4 regions of the Arthrobacter sp. MP_M4 genome follow, and region 1 is predicted to be linked to each of the others. Evidence: riboswitches for the same ligand, from Rfam matches in the RefSeq annotation. Region 1 holds a riboswitch; each other region holds the start of a gene.
The links. Region 1 has a riboswitch for cyclic di-AMP ahead of RCH15_RS11185 (hypothetical protein). Riboswitches for the same ligand answer to the same signal wherever they lie in the genome.
Positions count from the first base shown of each region.

Region 2: another riboswitch for cyclic di-AMP. It lies ahead of RCH15_RS11600 (NlpC/P60 family protein); the one in region 1 lies ahead of RCH15_RS11185 (hypothetical protein).
Region 3: another riboswitch for cyclic di-AMP. It lies ahead of RCH15_RS11985 (hypothetical protein); the one in region 1 lies ahead of RCH15_RS11185 (hypothetical protein).
Region 4: another riboswitch for cyclic di-AMP. It lies ahead of RCH15_RS18100 (C40 family peptidase); the one in region 1 lies ahead of RCH15_RS11185 (hypothetical protein).

Region 1 covers NZ_JAXCHX010000013.1:37,373-42,973, reverse strand. The annotation lists gene RCH15_RS11210 (6-pyruvoyl trahydropterin synthase family protein) at 1-209, shown strand, start outside; gene RCH15_RS11205 (nucleoside deaminase) at 377-880, opposite strand; gene RCH15_RS11200 (phosphatase PAP2 family protein) at 968-1,810, shown strand; gene upp (uracil phosphoribosyltransferase) at 1,823-2,458, shown strand; gene RCH15_RS11190 (glyoxalase superfamily protein) at 2,553-2,933, shown strand; gene RCH15_RS11185 (hypothetical protein) at 2,961-3,710, opposite strand; cyclic di-AMP (ydaO/yuaA leader) riboswitch at 3,709-3,869, opposite strand; gene RCH15_RS11180 (sensor histidine kinase) at 4,068-5,601, opposite strand, start outside.
Region 2 covers NZ_JAXCHX010000014.1:19,405-25,005, forward strand. The annotation lists gene serC (phosphoserine transaminase) at 1-731, opposite strand, end outside; gene RCH15_RS11590 (metal-dependent transcriptional regulator) at 985-1,683, shown strand; cyclic di-AMP (ydaO/yuaA leader) riboswitch at 1,824-2,039, shown strand; gene RCH15_RS11595 (M23 family metallopeptidase) at 2,044-2,865, shown strand; cyclic di-AMP (ydaO/yuaA leader) riboswitch at 3,013-3,172, shown strand; gene RCH15_RS11600 (NlpC/P60 family protein) at 3,482-4,336, shown strand; gene RCH15_RS11605 (HNH endonuclease) at 4,554-5,054, shown strand; gene mobA (molybdenum cofactor guanylyltransferase) at 5,114-5,601, shown strand, end outside.
Region 3 covers NZ_JAXCHX010000015.1:7,100-12,700, forward strand. The annotation lists gene ggt (gamma-glutamyltransferase) at 1-1,443, shown strand, start outside; gene RCH15_RS11965 (mycothiol transferase) at 1,514-2,026, shown strand; gene RCH15_RS11970 (universal stress protein) at 2,153-2,611, shown strand; gene RCH15_RS11975 (DNA alkylation repair protein) at 2,664-3,311, shown strand; gene RCH15_RS11980 (hypothetical protein) at 3,331-3,600, opposite strand; cyclic di-AMP (ydaO/yuaA leader) riboswitch at 3,767-3,968, shown strand; gene RCH15_RS11985 (hypothetical protein) at 3,973-4,740, shown strand; gene RCH15_RS11990 (dihydrofolate reductase family protein) at 4,801-5,388, opposite strand.
Region 4 covers NZ_JAXCHX010000039.1:1,015-6,615, forward strand. The annotation lists gene RCH15_RS18095 (hypothetical protein) at 1-9, opposite strand, end outside; gene RCH15_RS18100 (C40 family peptidase) at 207-1,067, opposite strand; cyclic di-AMP (ydaO/yuaA leader) riboswitch at 1,071-1,223, opposite strand; gene RCH15_RS18105 (hypothetical protein) at 1,360-1,599, opposite strand; gene RCH15_RS18110 (hypothetical protein) at 1,687-1,977, opposite strand; gene RCH15_RS18115 (hypothetical protein) at 2,361-2,657, opposite strand; gene RCH15_RS18120 (Dyp-type peroxidase) at 2,950-4,227, opposite strand; gene RCH15_RS18125 (copper chaperone PCu(A)C) at 4,227-4,835, opposite strand; gene RCH15_RS18130 (copper resistance CopC family protein) at 4,889-5,449, opposite strand; gene RCH15_RS18135 (hypothetical protein) at 5,558-5,601, opposite strand, start outside.

The DNA.
Region 1 (5,601 bases):
AAGGTCTGAACTATAAGAACCTCGACGAGCACCCGGACTTTACGGCCCGGCTCAGCACCACCGAGGCCCTCGCCCAGTACATCGCCGACGCCGTCGCCGCCAGGATCCGCACGGGCGTGGACGGGCAGGAACTGGCGGGACTGGACGTCACCCTGCGCGAGACGCCCGACGCGTGGGCCAGCTACTCGCTCGACTTCGAGGCCCGCTAGGACCTTGGTGTAAGCCACAAGCCCGGCCGGCAGCGCCGAGGACCGGCAGCGGCTGGGCGCCGTGCTGCGTAAGGGCCACCGCCGGGCCGGGCACGCCGCCACCCTCGTCGACGGGCTTCTCGCATGCGGGGCCACTGAGGAGGTCGCGGCCGCACCGCAGCTCCGGCTCAAGGGCCGCGGTGCACGGCAAAGAACTCGCGCAACAGCTCCGCGCACTCCCGTTCCCGGACTCCGCCGTATACTTCCACCCAGTGGTTCAGCCGGCGCTCGCGGAGGACGTCGAACACGGAGCCTGCTGCCCCCGCTTTCTCATCCCAGGCCCCGAATACCACCCGTGGAATCCGGGCCAAAACCACGGCTCCGGCGCACATGGCGCAGGGCTCCAGCGTCACCACCAGGGTGCAGTCTGCCAAGCGCCAGCCGTCGCCGGCGGTCCCGTTCCGGGCGCTGAGCTGCTTCAGCCGCGCAGCGGCCGCACGGATGGCCACCATCTCAGCGTGCGCCGTCGGGTCCCCGAGTGCCTCGCGTTCGTTGCGCCCGCAGCCGAGCACCGAACCGTCAGGGCCCACTACGACGGCGCCGATCGGCACGTCCGCCGTCGTGAGGGCGGCACGGGCCTCGACGAGGGCCAGGCCCATCCATTCAGCATGGCGGGGCTCGGGGGAAGTCATGGGTCAATGATAGTTTCGACGGTAAGCACGCTGCGCAGCCCGGCTGCCCGGCAATGAACCACCGGCAACGATATATCGGGAGAAGCCGTGAACACCGGAACAGAGAGCTGGCTGACGCAACGCTGGGGCAGGTGGGTGGTGCCGTACGCGGCGCTGTGGGCCACGATGCTCATCGGAGGCGTGATAGTGGTGGTGCTGGCGTTGCTCAGCGCCGAGGTCTACGACAACGTCGTGGACGACGCCGGCCTGGCGAACCTGGACAAACCCACGCTGGGAATGATGGAGCAGTTCCGCAGCCCCGGACTCGACGCGTTCGTCACGGGCTTCACGAACATCGGCGGCGGGATCGGAATGCCCATCCTGGCCAGTATTCTCACCGCGTGGCTCATCTGGGCCAGCCGCACCTGGCGTCCGCTGATCCTGATTGGTGGTGCCGCCGCAGTCTCCGTGACGGCGACGTCCTTGGGCAAGAAACTGATCGGCAGGGCACGCCCGGATCACGCCGACGCTGTCCCGCCCTACGAATCCTCACCGTCGTTCCCGAGTGGCCACACGCTCAACACCACCGTGGTGATTGGCCTGGTGGTCTACCTCGCATGCCTGCAGATCACCCGCACACTGGCCCGGGTGGGCCTGATCGCGGCAGGTGCGGCGTTCATTTTCGCGATGGGCATGAGCAGGGTCTATCTCGGCCACCACTGGATGACTGACGTCATCATCGGGTGGGTGCTGGGGCTGGCCTGGGTAGGGATCGTGATCCTCGCCCACCGGCTTTTCCACGTCCTGCGGCACCGGGAACAGGCCGGGCCCGCGCCCACCTTCGACAACGAGGTCCACTTGCGCGACGGCGTCCCCGGCGATGCTGCTCCCAAGGCCAGGAACGACGCCGGCGCCCGCAGTCCCACGGGCCGGCCCCCCGCCGCCGGATGATAGTTTTGACCCATGCGCACTTTCGTTGTGGACCACCCGCTGGTCGCCCATAAGCTCACCGTTCTCCGGGACAAGAACACCCCGTCTCCGGTGTTCCGCCAGCTCACCGAGGAGCTCGTCACGCTGCTGGCGTACGAGGCCACCCGCGAGGTCCGCACCGAACCGGTGACCATCGAGACGCCGGTCAGCACCACCATCGGCACGGCGTTCACCAAGCCCACGCCGCTGGTGGTCCCTATCCTGCGTGCCGGCCTGGGCATGCTCGAGGGCATGACCAAGCTGGTCCCCACCGCCGAGGTCGGGTTCCTCGGCATGGCCCGGGATGAAGAGACCCTGGACATCATCACGTACGCCGAGCGCCTGCCGGAGGACCTGACGGACCGGCAGATCTTTGTGCTGGACCCCATGCTGGCTACGGGCGGGACGTTGCGGGAGGCCATCAAGTTCCTCTTCAAACGCGGAGCCTCCGACGTCACCTGCATCTGCCTGCTGGCCGCCCCGGAGGGACTGGCGAAGCTGGAGGAAGAACTCTCGGACGCCAACGTCACGATCGTGCTCGCCTCCATCGACGAGAAGCTGAACGAGAAGTCTTATATCGTTCCGGGCCTGGGCGACGCCGGCGACCGACTTTACGGCGTCGCTGGTTAGCCCAGCCACCCGGCCGGCCGCGGCCCCGGAGTACCCCTAAGGCAGGCTGTTTGGGGCTACCGCAAAGCGTGCCCCGGGGACTAGCCTGAGCCGCATGGATTGGAAACTTGAACTGGTCTTTGTCCCCGTGTCCGATGTGGACCGCGCCAAGGATTTCTACGTCAACAAGGTGGGTTTCAACGCAGACTTCGACGAGCGGCCCTCGGACGGCATCCGTTTCGTTCAACTGACCCCGCCCGGCTCGGCGTGCTCGATCGCCATAGGAGAGGGCCTGACCGACGCGCCTCCCGGCACCGCCCCCAGCCTGCAGGTGGTGGTTAGCGACATCCAACAGGCCCACAGGCAATTGAAGGACGCCGGCGTGGACGCCAGTGACATTGATGTCCAGGACTGGGGACACTTCGTCTACTTCGCCGACCCCGACGGCAACAAGTGGGCGCTGCAGTTCATCCCCAGCCGTGCCGGCGGTCAATGACCTACCGGCAGTGCGTCGGCCTCAGGTTTAGTACCAGTTGTGGGCGTAGTGGAAGTTCAGGGCACCGCACGGTGATCCATAGCGGTCCTTGACGTACTGCAGGCCCCAATTGATTTGGGTTCGGTAATTGGTGCGGTAATCGGCGCCTGCGCTGGCCATCTTCTCGGCCGGCAGGGACTGGACCACACCGTAGGCGCCGCTGCTCGGGTTGGTGGCAGTGGTCTTCCAATCCGACTCCTTCGTCCAGAGTTTCATCAGGCACTGCATCTCGTTGGCGGCCCAGCCGCGGGAGCCCAACTGGCTGGCAGCGTAGGCCTGCGCACCGGCGGGGTCGTCCACGGCAACGGGAGCAGGTGCGGGGACCGGAGCGGGAGCAGGTACGGGGGCAGGAACCGGCGCCGCAGCCGGTGTGTCGGCGGGCTTTACCTCGGCCGACTGCGCTGCGACGACACTGGGAGGGATATTGGCCTGGGTCCCCACCAGTACATGCTCAAAATTGAGGCGCGGCAGGGGATCGGCCGTGACGGCCGACTGCGTGGCGCTGCCGGCGGTAACTGTGGGGGCTGCGGGTTGGGACGCCTGGCCGGCGGCGGCGCCCCCCACCAGCACCGCGCACGCTGCAGCGATGGCCGCCACGCGGCGTCCGGGGGAACCCGCGGGGCCGGCGAACCGGGACAGGGCAGATGCTGGTTTTGCCGGCTCGGCGCGGTGGCGCGAAGCTTCGGAACGGGTATTTGCAGCGCCGTCAGGGCGCGTTTGTGCCTCGGATGTGGTCATGATCGCCTCTCAACGCCTGCGGAGTTAGCTGTCGGGTTCGGATGAGGTCACCCGGCCGCACGGAATCTCACGTGTCGGCTTCACCCCGTGGGGGCAATCTGCGCAAATGCCCGGGAACTCTGGGTCCCCCGCCTCTGCCTGGTCCAGCGGAATCCGGGAGGCGGCAGAGCTTGGCGTGCATCCGGATATGCGGCCCGTTGATGGCCGCACCCTAAAACGGTACAGGATATGAGCCGTCAAGTCACATTTCGATAACGGCTGTCCCTGGTGGCGGCGCGGCGGCTTGCTGGCCGCCCCGGTCTGCGTGGCATGCTCCCCGATGTCCTCGGTGGTTCCACTCAGGGCGGGGCCGTGGCTTTAGCGGCTCGCTCCCGGGTGGCCGGTGTTCTCCGGAGGAGGAGTCGGCGGAAGGCGTACCGTGAACTCGGTCCGGCCCGGCGCTGAGGTCACGCTGACGGTGCCGCCGTGGGCCTCGACAATCGACTGCACAATCGACAACCCCAGCCCGCTGGTTCCCTCGGCCGACGCGGCCGTAGCAGCTGCGGCAGCGGGGGGCCCCGGGACCGCACGGGGCGGGTGGGCAGGGAGGTGCGGGAGAGGGGTCCGGCCGGGTGGCGGCGCCGCACCGGTCAGCGGATTCTTCCGGGACGCGTCGGCCCGCGTAAACCGTGCGAAGATGCGGTCCACGAACCCGGGGGCGATCCCCGGGCCGTTGTCCGTCACGGTCAGAACGGCACCCCCGTCAGCGGCGCGCTGCACTCCAGTCACCACCATGGTGCCCGGGCCGGTGTGCTTACGCGCGTTGGATAGCAGGTTGGCCAGCACCTGGTGGAGCTGGGTCGCGTCCCCGCGGACCACCACCGGCTCTTCCGGAAGTTCCAGATGCCAGATGCGGTCCGGGGCCATGACTTTCTCGTCACTCACCGTCTCCACGGCAAGCTGTGTGAGATCCACCTCGGTGAGCTTCAGCGGTTGGCCCTCGTCCAGGCGCGCCAGCAGCAGCAGGTCCTCCACCAGGGTGGTCATGCGTTCGGACTGGCTCTGCACCCGTGCGAGGGACTTTGCGCCGTCGGGCGTGAAGTGCTCGGTCATCCGCATCAGTTCGGTATAGCCACGGATGGCGGTCAGGGGAGTGCGCAGTTCATGGGAGGCATCCGCCACGAACTGCCGGACCTTCATTTCACTTTTCTGCCGGGCCTCCAGGGCGCTGGACACGTTGTCCAACATCAGGTTCAGGGCGTGGCCGACGCTGCCCACCTCTGTTCCGGGATGCGCCGCGGAGGCCGGTACACGCATGGCGAGGCCCACTTCGCCGGCATCGAGCGGCAAACGCGATACCTGCGTGGCCACCCCGGAGAGCTGGTCCAGGGGCTTCATGGTGCGGCGGATCAGCGCGGTGCCGGCCAGTCCAATCACCACTAGACCGCCCGCGGAGACCAAAACCATGGTCCAGACCAGGGACGCCAGCGTTTTGTGCTTCTCGGCGAGCGGCAGCCCGGTGACGATCACGTCGCCGTCCGGGGTGCTGGCCGCCACCAGCCGGTAGGCTCCGGCGGAGAGCGTCCGGTTCACAGGATCGCGCCGGGTGGAGAGCTTCAGAAGAATCTCGTCGTCCTCATCGGTGAGCGACTTCGGGGTGGCGTCCTCGGCAAGGAAGCCGGCGCTGCGGACCGAATCGTCCACGATCCTGGCGTTCAGGGTACCGATCCCCTGGCCGCGCGCCTCCAGGGGATCGCCCCGTCCGCCGGAGCGGCCAAACTCGCGGGTCCGGTCGGCGGCCTGCACCAGCTGGTTGTCGAGCTGCTTGGTCAGGAACGAGTCCATCGAGGCGTAACTGACAATCCCGACAGCACCACAAATCGCCACGAGCAGGGCCATGGTGACAAGAACA
Region 2 (5,601 bases), on a different contig from region 1:
TTCAGCCGCGAGTTGTCAATCGCCGTCTGGAGGTCCAGGAAGTCCGGTATCCAGCGGCCGCCGGCTTTGATCCTCGCCGCGCGCTCCAGCGCCGCCGGGGAAAACAAGCCCAGCCACAGGCCGCCGTCGGAAGCAAAATTCTTCTGCGGGGCGAAGTAGTAGACGTCGGCCTCTGCGACGTCCACGTCCAGCCCTCCGGCAGCGGAGGTGGCGTCCACCAACACCAGGGCACCGTCGTCGGCGCCGGCCACCCGCCGCACCGGAGCGGCGACGCCGGTGGAGGTCTCGTTCTGCGGCCACGCGTAGACGTCCACGCCGTTCTCTGCCCGCGCCGCCGGGCGGGTACCGGGCTCGGACGTGATGATGGAGGACTCCGCGAGGAACGGAGCCTTGTTGGTGGCGGCAGCGAACTTCGAGCCGAACTCACCGAAGGACAGGTGCTGTGCTTTGTTCTCCACCAGACCGAAGCTGGCAACGTCCCAGAACGCCGTTGATCCGCCGACGCCCAGGATGACCTCATAGCCTTCGGGTGCCCGGAAGAACTGGCCGAGCCCGGTCCGGACCGACCCGACAAGATTCTTGACCGGCGCCTGGCGGTGCGATGTCCCCAGCAGCGCCGACGCGGAGGCAAGGGCCTCCATCTGTTCCGGACGTACCTTGGACGGGCCGGCGCCGAACCGGCCATCCTTGGGGAGGAGATTTGCGGGAATCGTGATGCTGGTGTCGCTCACAGTGGCTCCAATTTTCGGCTGGTACTAAGTGTGGCCCGGCAGGGTGGCTGCAGCGGAGCCTGTCGTTTCATTCTGCCTGACTGGCCCGCGGGGCAAGCAAAGCGGCCCGTCACAGTCCGGTCATTGAGATTATCCGGAGTAATTCAAATTAGACTAAGCTGGCCTGCGAACGTACGGCGGACCCCGCCAGGGCGCCAGCAGCACGCGGTACGGTGGAAAGCACGCAGGGACGGCGCTTGAGGAGCGGAGCTGAATGACGGATCTGATCGACACAACCGAGATGTATCTCCGGACCATTCTGGAACTCGAAGAAGAGAACATCGTTGCTCTTCGTGCCCGCATTGCCGAACGGCTGCGCCACTCCGGTCCCACCGTGTCCCAGACCGTCGGCCGGATGGAGCGCGACGGGTTGGTGGTTGTCTCCGGTGACCGGCACCTTGAACTGACCGAAACCGGCCGGAGGCGAGCCATCGGTGTCATGCGCAAGCACCGGTTGGCCGAACGGCTCCTCGCAGACGTCATTGGGCTCGACTGGGCCTACGTCCATGAGGAGGCCTGCCGCTGGGAACACGTGATGAGCGAACGGGTGGAGCGGCGGATCTTTGAGCTACTCGACCACCCCACAGTCTCGCCTTACGGCAATCCGATTCCGGGCCTCGCGGAGCTTGGCGGCCTGCCCTCTTCACCCTATTCCGACGGCGTGGTGAACCTGCTCGACGCCATGGCCGGCTACGGACCCGGTTCGGTGGTCAGAGTCAACCGGCTGGCGGAACCCATCCAAGTTGAACCGGAACTGCTGGTTCAACTCGATGAGGGCGGCATCCGGCCGGGGGCACTGATCTCATTGGAGCGCGTCGGTGAGTACATTTCCGTGCGCGTGCCGGACATCGAAGGTGCGCTGGAACTTCCTCCCGAGGTCGCCGCCCACGTTTTCGTTACCGTCGGGTCATAACCGCCGCCCTCAAGCTCGCGGACGCCCAAAGGTGGCGCACAAGATGGATAACGGATTTATCTCTGGACAGCTTCATCGCCTATAGTTGAAAACAAGCACCGATACCAAACCGTTATCTGATCCGACGCCGAGCTCTGCCAGCGGACCAGTTGCAGTATCACTTTCTGGCAGGGGCGGGGGAACCACTTTTTGGCTGTTCAGCGGCCTCGGGGTGAAGTCCGTCAGCGGCAATCACGTGTAACCAGAGGACTCCGCTGGAGCCCTCTGTGTCTGCGTGCTTGCTACGGCGGACCGGGTCTTTGATCTCTCTGACCCGAATCCGACAGCTAACTCCGCAGGCTCTCCAGAGAGGATTCGTCTTTGACCACCCAAACCGCAAGGGGCCGCCGCCGCGCGACCGGCGCCGCTCCGGAGCCGCGCCCGGCCCTTGCTGCCCCCGCCGACCACCCGCGTGAAACGCACCGAGACGATCGCCGGGTCCGCCGCAGCGCGTTCCGCCAGGTAACGGACTTGGCCGCCGCCAGCGGCGTCGGCCAGAAGGCCGGGATTGCGCTGGCCGCCACGGGATTAATACTCACGGTGATGGCCCCGGCGGCCGCACCCGTGATGGCCATAGACACCGGCACCGTGTCCGATGCCGTCCCCGCCGCGGTCCAGCCCGCCATCACGGCCGCAGACGCAAAGATCGACTTCAACCGCAGCGCTGTCACCACCCAGAGCGATCCGGACGGGAAGCTCAAGCAACTGCTGAGCGCCCAGTCGGTCGGCTCCATCACCCGCGCAGCGTCAACAGGCGTGCTCGGCGCGCCCTTGGACGATTTGAAAACCGCGTCGCCGTTCGGCTACCGCGTCAGCCCGATCACCGGCGGCTCCGGCGAGTTCCACCGCGGCCAGGACTACGCGGCCCAATGTGGCACGGCCGTCCACGCCGCGGCAAGCGGCACCGTGACCTTCACGGGCTGGCATCCCTACGGTGGCGGAAACCGGGTGGTGGTCGATCACGGTAATGGCCTGGAGACCACGTACAACCACCTGTCCTCCGCCAGCGTCAAGGTGGGCCAGACACTCGCCCGCGGCGATGTCCTGGCGCTGAGCGGCACCACCGGTGCCTCCACCGGTTGCCACCTCCACTTCGAAGTCATGGTCAACGGCGAAGTCGTTGACCCGACCGGATGGCTGTAGAAATCTGATGGGGTGCTCTCAAATTCTGGGAACACGCCGTGACCCGAATGTGACATTCGGTCCGCACTGCTGTACCGTTTGACCTACGCCAACTTTTCCGAAGTTGGCGCTCTTGAGTGGATTGCCTAGCTCTGCCACCGCTCAAGGTCCGTTCGCATGACATCGTCTGGCAGGGGCGGGGGAACCAATTTTGGTCTTCGCAAGAAGACCTTGGGGTTAAGTCGTAAAGCTTCCTACGGAAGCCGAGCGGCCGGGTGACTCCCATCCGAATCCGACAGCTCACCTCGCAGGCATTGGGAGAGGCTACTTTCGTGTCTTCACGCCACAATGCTGCGCTTTATCGCGCTTGCGCGGCTCCTACGAGCCCGCTGGAATCCAACGTTTGTGCCGCCCTTGCCGGCGCCCGAACCGGACTCCGCACTGCCGACTCAATCTCTGCTGAGTCCGGCCCGCAGGCTATGCACCTGCAAGCAGTTCCCGCTTTTGGCGCGTCTTCGCAGTACACCCTTCGCTAAGTAACCCATTTCGGGGCGATCCGGCGTACCCCCAAGATGCCGGAGCGTCCTCAGCCTGCGCCCAAAAAGCGCAGACCCAGGATCACGAAAGAGAGAACTTAATGACTATTCGTGCAAACGCACGGCACCGCGCCGAGGTCACCAAGACCAACTCGCTGGCCGTTATTGCCAAGACCGTCGGCGGCAACGCCGGTGGCATGGGCCGCCAGGCCGCAGTTATCGCCGCAGCGTCGGGCCTTGTCCTGACCAGCGGTATCGCAGCCAACGCTGCTGAGACCAATGTCCAGCGCGAGTCCACGTCGGCTTCCACTCTCGACGTTCAGTCGGCCGCCCCGGCGACCATTTCCGCTGCTTCCACCATCGCGATCTCCTACGAGAAGCCGGCGGTCACCACCTCGCCGGCTCCGGTCGTCGAGGCACCGAAGCCCGTCGTGAAGGTCCAGGAAGTCCCCGCTGCCACGGTTGCCCCCGTCGCAGCCGCCCCCGCTGCCACGGTTGCCCCCGTCGCAGCCGCCCCCGCCGCCAAGGCTGCCCCCGCGGCCAAAGCTGCCCCCGCCGCTACCCGCACCGCAGCAGCTGCCACGGCAGCGGCACCGGCCGCCACCCGCGCACCGGCCGCCGCCAGCGGCAAGGGCGCCACAATCGCAGCCGCTGCCTACGCCCAGCTCGGCGTTGGCCAGGATTGCACCGCACTTGCCACGAACGCGCTGGCCGCTGCGGGTATCAACTACCACGGCTGGCCGGCAGGTTACCTGTCCCTCGGCCGCACGGTAAGCGCTGCGGAGGCACAGCCGGGCGACCTCGCCTACTACCAGAACGGTGGCTCCGGCATGGCCCACATCGCTGTCTACGTCGGTAATGGCCGGGCAGTTCACGGCGGCTGGAACGGTGGAACCACCTCCCTGCAGAGCGTCAACGTCGGCTCCGGCCCGGTGTTCATCCGCGTCGGCGGCTAAGTCGCGCTGAAGCAACGCACAGGACCCTTGCCATTGTGGCGGGGGTCTTTTGCGTTGCCTTGAACAATCCAGCCTTCGAGCGGGTCGCTGACGGGAAAAAAATTCGGCGAATTGCCATGTCCGTGTTTACTCTTATTTAGTCGATCCATAGCCCGACCATGCAGAGGGCAGCCGGCCCTCGTGCCCCTGGCGGGTGCGGCCGTGAAGAGGTATGCGGATGCGCACTCTTGTGCTGAATGCTGGATATGAACCGCTGGCGGTTGTAACCTTCCGCCGGGCACTGGTCCTTGTGCTGACGGGTAAGGCCAGTGTTGTCGCGGAAGGGGAGGATCCCGTCGTCGGGCCGCAGGACGTCCTGGGTCGGCCTTCAGTGATCCTCCTTCATCGCTACATCAGGCCCCGGTACAACACCACGACGGCGGTGAGCCGCCGGGGAGTGCTGCGCCGGGACGGTCACCGCTGCGCGTACTGCGGCAAAGCCGCCCACACCATCGACCACGTCCAGCCCAAATCACGGGGTGGGGCGGACTCGTGGGAAAACCTCGTCGCTGCGTGCCTGCGGTGCAACAACGCCAAGGGCGACCACACTCCGGCGGAAATGGGGTGGAAGCTCAGCTTCTGCCCCGCGCCCCCCAGGGGCACCACCTGGCAGATCAAGGAGCTGGAGAAGCCGACGCCCGCATGGGACCCGTTCCTACTGCCGGAATCCGCCGCCTGACTCCGGCGCGTACCTCCGCGGTCCGGGCCGCCAGGCCGAGACCGCGCTAGGCTGGACCGGTGGAATTCGATGCTGTCATTCTCTCCGGGGGCCGGTCATCCCGGCTGGGAGGCGTTCCCAAATCCGGGCTGACCCACGGCGGCGCCACCCTCCTGGAGCTGGCGTTGCGGACGGCGCGCGGTGCCCTGGCCATTGCCGTGGTCGGGCCAGACCCCGGCATGCTGCCGGTCGGTGTGCTGAGCTGCCGCGAAGATCCACCCTTCGCAGGTCCCGCCGCGGCCGTCGCCGCCGGGCTCGACGCCCTGGAACGCCATCATGGCCAGGGTCCCCGGGAGAGCGGGGCGGACCCCTACACCCTTGTCCTCGCCGTCGACATGCCCCGGGCGGAGTCCGCCGTCCAATCGCTGCTGGCCGCGGCCGCGGAGGCGGCTGGCGGGGACGGGCTGGTGGCGGTGTCGGCGGACGGACGCCGACAGCCGTTGGCAGGGCTATATAGCACGGCTGCGCTACAACGGGCGGTGGCCGGTGCCCGGCAACGCGGCGCGCT
Region 3 (5,601 bases), on a different contig from region 1:
GGTCAGCCGTACCGCTTCACGCCCGAGCTGGTCACCAGCGGCGTCTCCGTCGGTGTCCCCGGCACGCCGGCCACCTGGCAGCGCGCGCTCGACAGGTGGGGGACCGTCAGCCTTGCTGCGGCCCTCAAGCCCGCCATTGATGTGGCGGCCCGTGGCTTCCTGGTAGACGATACTTTCCGGCAGCAAACCCTGGATAACAAGCTTCGGTTCGAAGCATTTGCCTCGACGAGTACCCTCTTCCTCCCGGGTGGTGACGCGCCCGCCGTCGGAAGTGTCCTCCGGAACCCGGACCTCGCCGCGACCTACCGGCTCCTTGCACGTAACGGCACAGACAGCTTTTATGGCGGCCCGCTCGCGGCCGAAATTGCCGCGACCGTCCAGTCGCCGCCCAAGACGGCCACCACCACATTGCCCGTCCCTGCCGGCCATCTGACGACGTCGGATCTTGCCGCCTATCGGTCCCTGGACCAGGCGCCCACGCACGTGAACTACCGCGGTTTGGACGTGTACGGCATGGCGCCGTCCAGCAGCGGCGGCACCACGGTGGGGGAAGCGCTGAACATCCTGGGCCCGTCCAACCTCGCGGAGCAGCCAGCGGCCGGTGCCTTGCATCAATACCTTGAGGCGAGCGCGCTCGCCTTCGCGGACCGCGGTAAGTACGTGGGCGATCCGGCGTTCGGCGACGTCCCCACCGCCGCGCTCACCGATCCGCTGTTCGGCAAGGAGCGCGCCTGCCGGATCGATCCGCTCCAGGCCGCCGTGAAGCCCGTCGCCCCGGGGGATCTCTCAGCGTACGACGGCGTGTGCCCGGCGGCCGCCGCCGCGTCCGCCAACGAGCTGGATACCGAAAACATTTCGACGACCAACATGACCGTCGCGGATAAGTGGGGAAACGTTGTCGAGTACACGCTGACGATCGAACAGACCGGCGGATCCGGCATGGTGGTCCCCGGCCGCGGTTTCCTGCTCAACAACGAGCTCACAGATTTCTCCACCGTGTACGACGAGGTAGACCCGAACCGGATCGAGCCGGGCAAGCGCCCGCGCTCGTCCATGGCGCCGACCATCATCCTCGAGGAAGGCAAACCGTTCCTCGCGCTCGGTTCCCCCGGTGGATCGACGATCATCACCACCGTCCTGCAAACGATCCTGAACCGGGTGGACCTGGGCATGACCGTCTCTGAGGCCATTGCTGCGCCGCGCGCCTCGCAGCGGAACACGGCCAAGGTCACGGCCGAGCCGGAGTTCATTACGGCGTACGGAGACCTGTTGACGCCATACGGCCATCAGTTCACCCCGTCGGGCGACGCCTTCACCTCGGCTGCGGAAATCGGCGCCGCGACTGCCATCGAGTTCAGGCCCGACGGCGGCATGGTGGCGGCCGCCGAGCCTGTGCGGCGCGGGGGCGGATCCGCGATGGTCCTCTGCCCGTCGTCGGGATAGTGCCCTATCCGGCGGTGCGCTCTCCGTGTAAGCATGAGGATTCAGCGACGACGCACGGTGAGGGGACACGATGAAATCCAAGGAACTGCTGCTGGACGCCTTCGGCCGGATCCGCGAAGCAGTGGCCGCCACCCTCGACGGGGTGGACGGGGACGCCCTGCTCCGCCGGCCCGCCGGCAACGGCAATTCCCTGGCGTGGCTGGTCTGGCATCTCAGCCGGGTCGAGGACGCACAGATCGCCGGCGCCTCCGGCCTTGAACAGGTGTGGACCGCGCAGGGGTTCGTTGGCCGCTTCGATCTGCCCCTGCCCGAGCGCGACACCGGCTACGGCCATTCGTCCGAGGAGGTGGACGCCGTCAAGGTCCCGGCGGAGCTCCTGCTGGAATACTACGACGCCGTGCACCGCCAGACCGTGGCGTTCCTCGAATCCCTCGGCGACGAGGATATGGATCGGGTCATCGATACGCGCTGGAACCCGCCCGTCACCCTCGCAGTGCGGCTGGTCAGCACCATCGCCGACTGCCTCCAGCACGCGGGGCAGGCAGCCTACGCGAAGGGCTTGGATCCGGCCCGCACCCTCTAGGAGGCGCCCGCTGCGCCACCCGGGTGGGAGCGGTGAAATTGGGTCGTGCGCACCTTGACACTGACTTTCGCGCCCGCAGACACTGAAGAGTCCACGCTGCTCACGAGATGCAAGGGAACGGAACACATGACCAGCACAGGTTCGTTCGTGATTGTTGTCGGGTTTGACGGTTCCGGGAATTCCCACAATGCCCTCAGGTGGGCCGTTGACGAAGCAAAACAGCGGAACGGCGAAATCCGTCTTCTCACAGCCTGGGCGAAGTCCCCGCTCGCCTGGTACCCGGCGCTGCTGGAAACGGCCGCGGGCGAGGTCGTAACGCAAGATTCCCCCCACCAAGCAGCAGAGACCATGCAGGCTGCTGCCCTGACGTTCGTTGAGAAAGCGGGGGTGTCCGCCACCGGCCTGGTCGTCCAGAATGATTCGGCGGCCTCTGCACTCCTGGAAGCCGCCCACGACGCTGATCTGGTGGTGGTTGGCTCCCGGGGGCACGGCGGCTTTTCCGGCCTGCATGTGGGGTCGGTGGCAACACAAATCATCAATCATGCACCGTGCCCTGTCCTGGTGGTCCGGCCCAAGACTTCCTGAGGGCGACCGCCGGTGCACCGGATCCGGATCCGGGGTGCGGAAGAATGTCCCCATGAGCGAAGCCGGCGATTTCATTGACAGGGCGCTTCAACGCGAGTCATCGTGGAGCCGTGCCGAGGAAGCGGAAGGACGGTTCGGCAGCGGTCACCGATACTACGGCTCGTCCGTCGGAGCTGTGCGTGGGACGGTCCGCGACACCCTGCGCCGGCATCAGGATCTGACGCACGATGACATCACCGCGTTGAGCTCCGAGTTGTGGGAGGTGCCCGTCTTCGAACGCCGCCTCGCCGCCGTCGTGCTCCTGCAGTCAAAGGTCCGCGTGCTGACCAACACCGACCTGACCCGGATCGAGGGCTTCGTGCGCACGGCCCGGGTGGACGCGCTGGTGGATCCGCTGGCGCTCGACGTCGTCGGACCGCTGGTCGGCGGACTCGACGTCGTAGGGAGGGTCCGCGCCGACAGCGTCCTGGACCGCTGGGTGCGGGACCCCGATGCCTGGCTTCGCCGCGCGGCTGTGCTGTCTCCGCTGCCGGAGTTGCGCGCCGGTGCGGGAGACTGGTCCCGGTTCGTCCGACACGCCCGCTCGGTGCTGACGGAGCCACCGGAACGGCGGGACGGCGACGCGGATGCCGCGGGGGCCGTCACCCTGGTGCTCGCCGAGATGGCCAAGCACCGGCCGGAGCTGAATTTCCAGGAGTAAACTCCGCCCCGGCGTTTTCTTAGCCTGCCGGGCGGCGCTCCACCACCGCGTAGGCCTTTTCGTCCAGGAACACCCAATCGGTGACCACCATGAATCCGAGGGCGTCCACGCGGTCATTCAGCACGTGGATGTCGAAGCCCCCATCGCGTGGTTCCGCATCCCAGGTCGAGACGTGGACCTCCCCGTTCTCCAGGACCAGCAGCTCGGTGTTGACGTTGAAATCTTCAGCTGGCTGCGTGCTGAGCTGGCAAATCGCCACACTGTGTCGTGGGACGTTGATGGTGTTCATAGTGGGCCCTCCGCGTCGAGGATACGGTGATGGCATCACCTTACGCCCCGGGCTGAAACGGGAGCCACGCTGCTGGACGGACCATCCCCGCGGCCACCTCGATGTGACAGGCTGTGATCGTTCCGTTACCGTTGATGGGTGCCTGTTGTTTCCGAGACGGGCTCTCCCCAGCCGATTGCCTAACTCTGTCGCGGCCCGGGGACAACTCGCAGCAACGTCCGGCAGAGACGGGGAAACCACATTTTGACCCGCTTTTTTCAGGGGTCTTGGGGTGAAGCCGCACAGCCCGTTACGATCGGGCCCGCGTGCGGCCGGGTGACTCCCATCCGAATCCGACAGCTCACCTCGCAGGCATTGGGAGAGGCTCCTTTAATGACTTTTAGCAATACCCGTGCGCCCAAACGCGTTTCCGCCGGCACCATCGGCCGCCAGGCCGCAGTTCTCGTCGCCACATCAGGGATGGTGCTCAGCGGCGCCATGGCCGCAAATGCAGCCGAGGCTCCCGCCCAGCGCGACTCCGCACCGGCGTCGTCCGTTGACGTCCAGGGCGCGGTGTCCGCGCCGGTTATGGCCGACTCCGCAGTACAGATCACCTTCGAGCGTCCGGCCGTAGTGACCACCCCGGCTCCGGTCGTTGAGGCGCCCAAGCCCGTTGAGGCGCCCAAGCCTGTGGCAGCTCCGAAGGCGGCTGTCGCAGCAGCGGCGCCGGTCCGTGCCGCGTCAGTGGCCCCGGCCGCGGCACCCGCCGCAGCCAAGGCCACCGTCAAGGTTCAGGCTGCCCCCGCCCCGGCCGCGGCACCCGCTCCGGCCGCGGCAGCAGGCGGCGTCAACGCCACGCTGCTGGCCGTAGCCTACGGCCAGATCGGCATCACCCAGGACTGCACCGCCATGGTGGAGAAGGCCCTGAACGCTGCCGGCATCCCGGTCGGTGACATCGGACCGCGGGCTTTCCTGAACTACGGCACGGTCGTCGGCACCCCTCAGCCCGGCGACATCATTGTCCAGTCCGGCCACGTTGCCATCTACGCCGGCAACGGCCAGGCTATCAGCGGCGGCATGAACGGCGTCAACGCCACGATGGCCCACCCGCTGTCCTGGCTGACCGCCACGGGCCCCGTAACGTTCGTCCGCGCCGGCTAGCACCACCGCTTAGCTCTGCGTACAGCAGGCCGGTTGATCGGTTGCCTTGGGGGCAGCTGATCACCGGCCTTCTGCGTCCCCGGCGCCGGGGTCAACGTCGTACCGCAGCAGCACCACGCCGTTGCCGAAGGCACGGGTGTCCAGCAGCTGCAGCGAGGTTGTGTCATCGGCAGCCTGGAACAGCGGCTTGCCCCGTCCCACGAGAACCGGGTGGACGTAGACCCGGTACTCATCAATCAGGCCCAAGTGACGGAAAGTCGCCGCGAGGTCCGAACCGCTTAAGGCGAGGTCACCGCCGGGCTGCTCCTTGAGCGTCATCACCTCATCCACGACGACGTCGCGCACCACCCGGGCGTTCCACTCGGCTTTATCCAGGGTCCTGGAGTAGACAATCTTGGGCATGTCCCGCCAGATCTGTGCGAACTCGACCATCGGGGGAGTGCTTAACGGGTCCTGGTCCGCCGTCGGCCAGAAAGCGGCCATCAGCTCATACATGACACGCCCGTCCAGGAAAGCGCCCATGCTCCGGAGCTCGCTGTTGAAGTGCCGGTGCAGCTCATCATCCACCCGATGCCAGCCCAGGTCCCGCTCCGGACCCTCGATGAAGCCATCGAGGGATACCTGCATCATCAATACCACCTTGCGCATGGCGTTCTCCTTTGCGGCGCTGCGGACTCTTGGCGGACGGGGAGTTTCAGCGTACTCCGGGAACCCCTGCCGGGGCAGGGGAGCATGGAGCGGCCTTCAGCACTGATGGACGGGTCCAAGATTTCTACAAGGTCCGGGCTTGCATTGACGCACGGTTGGGAGAAAGATGTGGGGAAGTTTGGACCATCCACGGACCTACGTTTTCGGAGGTAG
Region 4 (5,601 bases), on a different contig from region 1:
CTGAGTCATGTCCGGAACGCCGGCGTCTTCTGCGGTCTGCAGCAGGCCCTCCCGCCGGACATCGGCATGGCCGCCTTCGGTGGCTACGGCGAAAACCGCCTCATTGAACTTTCAGAACTTGCACGTGGTGTCTGGCCTGGTTTTTCAGGGCCGTGTACCCGCGGTGCCCGGCCACGGGCGTGGCCAGGCACCCCGGTCTTCAACTGCTAGGCGTTCACCCTGTAGTAGGCGGGGCCGGAGCCGACGTTCACGTCAAAGATGACGGTCTGGTTGCCGTTCCATCCGCTGTGCATTGCTTGTCCGTTGCCGAGGTAGATCGCGTTATGTGAGAATCCCATTCCGCCGTCGGCATAGTAGATAAAGTCGCCGGGTTCAGGCGTCGATACGGGAGTGGCGTAGGCCATCAAAGACTCGGGGGATTCATCGCCGACACCTTGAATTCCTGCCGCTCGCAGAGCCACTTCTCCCAGAACCGTGCAGTCCTGGGTGGCGCCGGTCTGGGCGAGAGCTGAGTTGAGGACCGTCTGGTTGATCGGAGACGGTGCCTTCTGGCCGCCGTCGGAGCTCGCCGGCACCACCGCCGAAGGCTGGTACGTTTCACCGGCGGATGCTGCAGGGGCGATCGGTGCCGGAACAGCTGCCGATTCCACGCCCGGGGTGCCTGCTGCCCCGGAAAGCGTTATGACATCTCCCGGATAGATGATGGAAGACATTTGAAGTCCGTTCAGCGACAGGATCGCGTCCAGGGAGACTCCGTTCAGCGCCCCAATCCGGCTGAGGGTCTCCCCGGCGTTGACGGTGTGGACGGACGCACCCCGGGCGGCCGCCTGGCCAGGAATGACTGCCGAGGAGGAGACAGCCCCCGGTGCAGTTCCACTCTGCGGGTCGGATGCGGTGGCTCCTGCCTGGGCAGGGGCGGCCATGCTCAGCACGAGCCCGGATCCCACGGCGACCAGGACGGCCTGGCGGCCGACCCTGCCCCTGTGGGTGGAGACGCTTCGAGAAATGGTGGACAGTCTGCTGCCGGTGGTGGCTCTGTGGCGGCCGTGGGTATTGTTGTTTGACATTGCTTAACCTCTCCCGATACCTGCGAGGTGAGCTGTCGGATGCGGATGGGAGTCACCCGGCCACCGGACGTTAGTGCCGGCGGCTTAACCCCAAGGATTCATTGAGAATCCATATTTGGTTCCCCCGCCCCTGCCGGAGCTATGTGGTGTAGGGACCTCGGCGGGCGGCAGGGTTAGGTAACAAGCCGAGTGTGCCGCGCCCAGTGGGCGGCACCGCCCTAATCTACACGCAAAATCACAAATGTATAAACATTTAGACTGTATCGTTGCGTCTAGGGGGCCGAAGGGATTTCTATCCGGTATTCGACGTTTCGCGGGGGACCCCTACCGCATAGGTGCCGGGCTGGTCGGTGGGGAACAAGGCGGTCCCGTCGGGGGGCATGGCCACGGGAAGGACATAATCGCCCGAGGTTGAGCTGGCGCCGGAATCGAGTTGGACCCTGGCGCCTGTGCCGTTGACATCCGCGTAGGCCATTCCCGGCCGCTGCGAAATCAGAAACACTGTGTGGGTGGAGTCATCCACGGTGGCCATGCCTGTTGGTGTTCCGTCGACTTTGCCCAGTGGCGGGCCGGTGGTGGGATCGGGAATGACATTAACGGCTGTCCCGGCAGGGTCGGTTCATTCCAGAATGATCACGCACCCGGTTGACGGTCCGTGAGCGCCCTCGTACCGGGCCTTCGTCCCGGACCCGGCAAGGGAAAGCGCGTTGGGAGTGTTGGCGAAGATCAGTCCGTTGCCGGGAGAGGGGCCCGGGACCTCTGTCGGTCCCCATAGGAGGTCCCCGTCCGCGGTCGAGAACGCCGTGGCAACAGTGATGCTGATCCGGTCTTTCGTGTCCTTCCTGGCGTCGGAATCGAGGAGGACAAGTGCCGCTTCCCCGCCGAACTGTGTGGGCGTGGAGTACCGCACGGGACGATGATGGCGCCGAAGGACACGTCTTTCGGCGCTTTCTTCATGGGCCGGGTCATTCTCTTGATTCCCTTGCCCGGCGGGAGGATCGTGGGCCCCGCGGCACGACGTCGTAACGAAGAAGCGCGTTCTCCGTACGCGTCGGTTGTCCATATTGGGAGGCACGATGGTGGCAGGGGCAGTTTTCCGGGTTGTAGTGGGGGTCGACGGGTCAGGCTCGTCGCTGGCAGCTCTTGAATGGGCCGTTGAAGAGGCCATCGGCAACGGTGGTTCGCGGAAGGGCGGCCGTGAGCTGCCAGCTCAGTCGCTGGACCATCCGCAGTTCTTGAACCTTTTAAGTAATTCCTCATTCCGGTATCGATGGCGTGCCGTTGATCCTGCGCTCATGCCGGGGGGCGTGGCTGGAAGTGGAGCGTTTCCAGATAGTTCTCGTCGTACCTCTCTTCCCTGGGTTCATCGTTGGGGTAACCACCGGGAAGTGCGCCCCGGTTCAGACCGGCCAGGAGTATATGCTCCAGCCCCGGCATGGTGGTCATCGTCGTTCTCTGCACAGTTCCGGTGGACAGGGCAGGCATTTTGGTGTTGGCCATATCATCGATTCCAGCCACGCCTGGTGCGACCAGGAGGAAGCCCGCGGCCGCTGCCAGGGCAGGAACCATTGCATTTCTCCATGCGCTCATGCCCTGATCCTTCGCTCCGCACATGGGAACAGGACATCCAAGGCCTGTGGAGAGGCTGTGAAAGCCAGCCCGCAGGGACGCTCCGGCACACCAGCCTCGGGAGAGATTCAACGCCACCATAATGCGCGGTGTTCGCGGTGACGTGCGCGGATATTGAGAGGGTGACGGGGTTTGTCATGAAAGCGCGGATTCTGGCAGTCCCCGGTGCCGTCCTCCATCGTCCCAACGCGGGATCATTTGGCGTATCTCCGGTGCGGTGGGATGGGCGCCAAATGATCCGCGTTGGTGCGGATCAGGCGAACAGGACGTCACCGACGAATCCGCCGTCACGGCACCCCGGCGGGATGGCGAACACAGCCGAGCCGACCGGCGTCGTCCATTGATTGAGCATGTCCATTTGATCGAGCCGGCGCTGGATCGGCGTGAACTGCTTGTCGACGTCGGCCTGGTAGGACACGAATATCAGTCCCGAGTCGGAGACCCCTCCGGCGCCTGGAGCGGCATCGTAGTTGTAGGCCCGGCGAAAGATCCGCTGGGAACCGTCCGCAGGCCGGGCCCGGCGCAGGTGCGAGACTTCCGAGATCACCGGGAACCCGAGCTTGGACACGGCCGCGAAGTCCGGCTCGTCGTGCTCGTGCGTCCCGGTCAGGGGCGCGCCGTTGGACAGCCGGCGGCCTACGGATTCCTCCCGGCCGATGCGGTCCGCTTCGTCCCACTTGTCCAGGTTCATCGCGATCCGGCGGACAACCACCGACGTGCCGTTCTTAATCCACGAGGGAATGTCTCCGCCGCCCCAGACCACCTGCTCGTAGTCCGTGCTGTCCGGGGCCGGGTTTGCGGTCCCGTCCACCTGGCCGAAGAGGTTCCGCATGGTGGTCCCGGATTTTTCGCTGCCATAGGAACGCCGGAAGCCGGCCTGAACCCAGCGGACGGTCGCGAAGCTCCGGCTGTCCTTCAGCAGCATCCGTTGGGCATGCGCCACGGTCAACGGATCATCCGCGCAGACCTGGAGCAGCAGATCACCGTCGGAGAACCCGGGCTGCAGCCGGTCGATGCTGAAGGCCGGCAGCGGTTTCAGCCACTCCGGTGCCTGTGCGGGGTCCACTGCGGCCACCAGGCCGGGGCCGACGCCGAACGTGACCGTCAGCCGGGCCGGCACCCGGGCAAGGTCACCCTCGGTGTCAGCCAGTGCCGGTCTTCCCGCGCAGAGGTCCGCGGCATCGTCACTGAGCAGCCGCAAGAGCGACCTGACGTCCGCTCGCGTCGTTCCGGGCCGCAAATCCAGGGCGACAAAAACACCGTGGGCCTGCGCCGCCGTCGTAATACCCGCCTGGCGGTCGCCGTGAAACGGAATCACGCCGCTGCCGTGGACGCTCTCCGCGGAGTCAACCGGTGCAGTAGTCGCCGCCCGCTGAACGCCCGCCCCGGCGAGCTGGGCGCCGGCCGCGGTCAGCGCCCCGAGCCCAGCGGCGGCGCCGCCGAAGAGCAGTCCGCGCCGTGGGAGCTTCCTCGGGACGCCCGGCCCGTCACTGCCCGCGAAGGAGCCTGCGGGCTGCTTATACCCGGCCATTACTTTGAGGTCGGCGACGGTGCGGAAGGGGTTGCGCTGCCGGCGGCGCCGGACGGCTGGCCATGCGACCTGCCGGCGCCCCCTTCATCGACATAATTCTCGTTGGCGCCGCTGAAGTCCTTCGCCACCGTGGTGAATTCGAAACTGCCGCCGCCCGCCAGCTCCAACGTGAACGTGACGTCGGAACCGGCCACGATGGGCGCGGTTAGCCCCATCAGCATCAGGTGGCTGGCGCCCGGCTCCAGTATCAGTTCGCCGCCGGCCGGGATGACAAAGCCGCCCTCTTTGGACCGCATCTGCATGGCGCCGTCGGGTCCCGCGACGGTTTCGTGCAGTTCGACCATCCGGGCCGCGGGGGTCGAGGCGCCGGTCACGGTGATGTCCGCGTCGGAGGTGTTTTTGATGACCCCGAAACCGCCGGTCATGCCGGAAGCGGCGGCTTTGACCCATGGCTGGTTGACCGCCAGCGCGGCGGAGGCACTGGCCGGGGTGGCGACGGCAGCAGACGCGGACGGTACCGGGGTTGCGGCTGAGGGCGAACAGCCGCTGAGGGCCAGGGACGCGGCGGCGAGAACGGAAAGGGCGGGGTACATGAGCTTCTTGGACATGATGGTGCTCCTGAATCGTGGCGGGCGGCCGCGGAGGGCCGGTCCGGAAAGTGTTATTCGCGGGGGGACTGTGTGTTGCGCTTGATGCGCCGGAGGCCTGCAATGACCAGATAGATGCCGAGACCTGCGGCGGCCGTGATTCCGGCCGCCGGCAGCCAGCCGGGCACACCGGCGCCGTCCCCGGTGCCGGCTGCCGCGTTTGGTTCAGCAGTGGCCGTGGGGTTGGCGGAGGCTGCGGGCGCAGCGGCGGCAGGATTGCCGACGTGGAACCGGTAGCCGCCACTGATCGGGTGACCGTCTGCGGAGACCACCCGCCAGCTGACCTGGTAGCCGCCGTCGGGAAGTTCCGGAAGCGCCTGGGTCAGCGTTTCCCGGCTGAGTACCGCGGCGCCGCTGACCCAGTTCTTGGCGTTGTCATCGACGACACGGACCTCGTGCCCGAGCGTGAGCAGGGGCGAACTGAAGGTCAGGGTGATGCTGGCAGCTGTCTTGTCCAGACGCTCATCGGGCGCCGGACTGGACGAAATCAGCTGGTCGTGGGCAAAGGCCGCCGGTGCTGCCGGAAGGCTGGCGCCTACGCAGAGCAAGAGGGCGGCGAGCAAGGTTGCTCCCAAACCAGGATTCCGCCATGTTTTCAAGGGTCTTCTTGTCATGACCGCTTCCCGCCCCGCCGCTGTCTTGACAGCCTGGCGGGGCTTTTCGGGTGGAAAGGCGACGGGCGCCTAGGACTCGAGCGGAAGCAGGGGAGGCCCGCGATAGCGCGTCA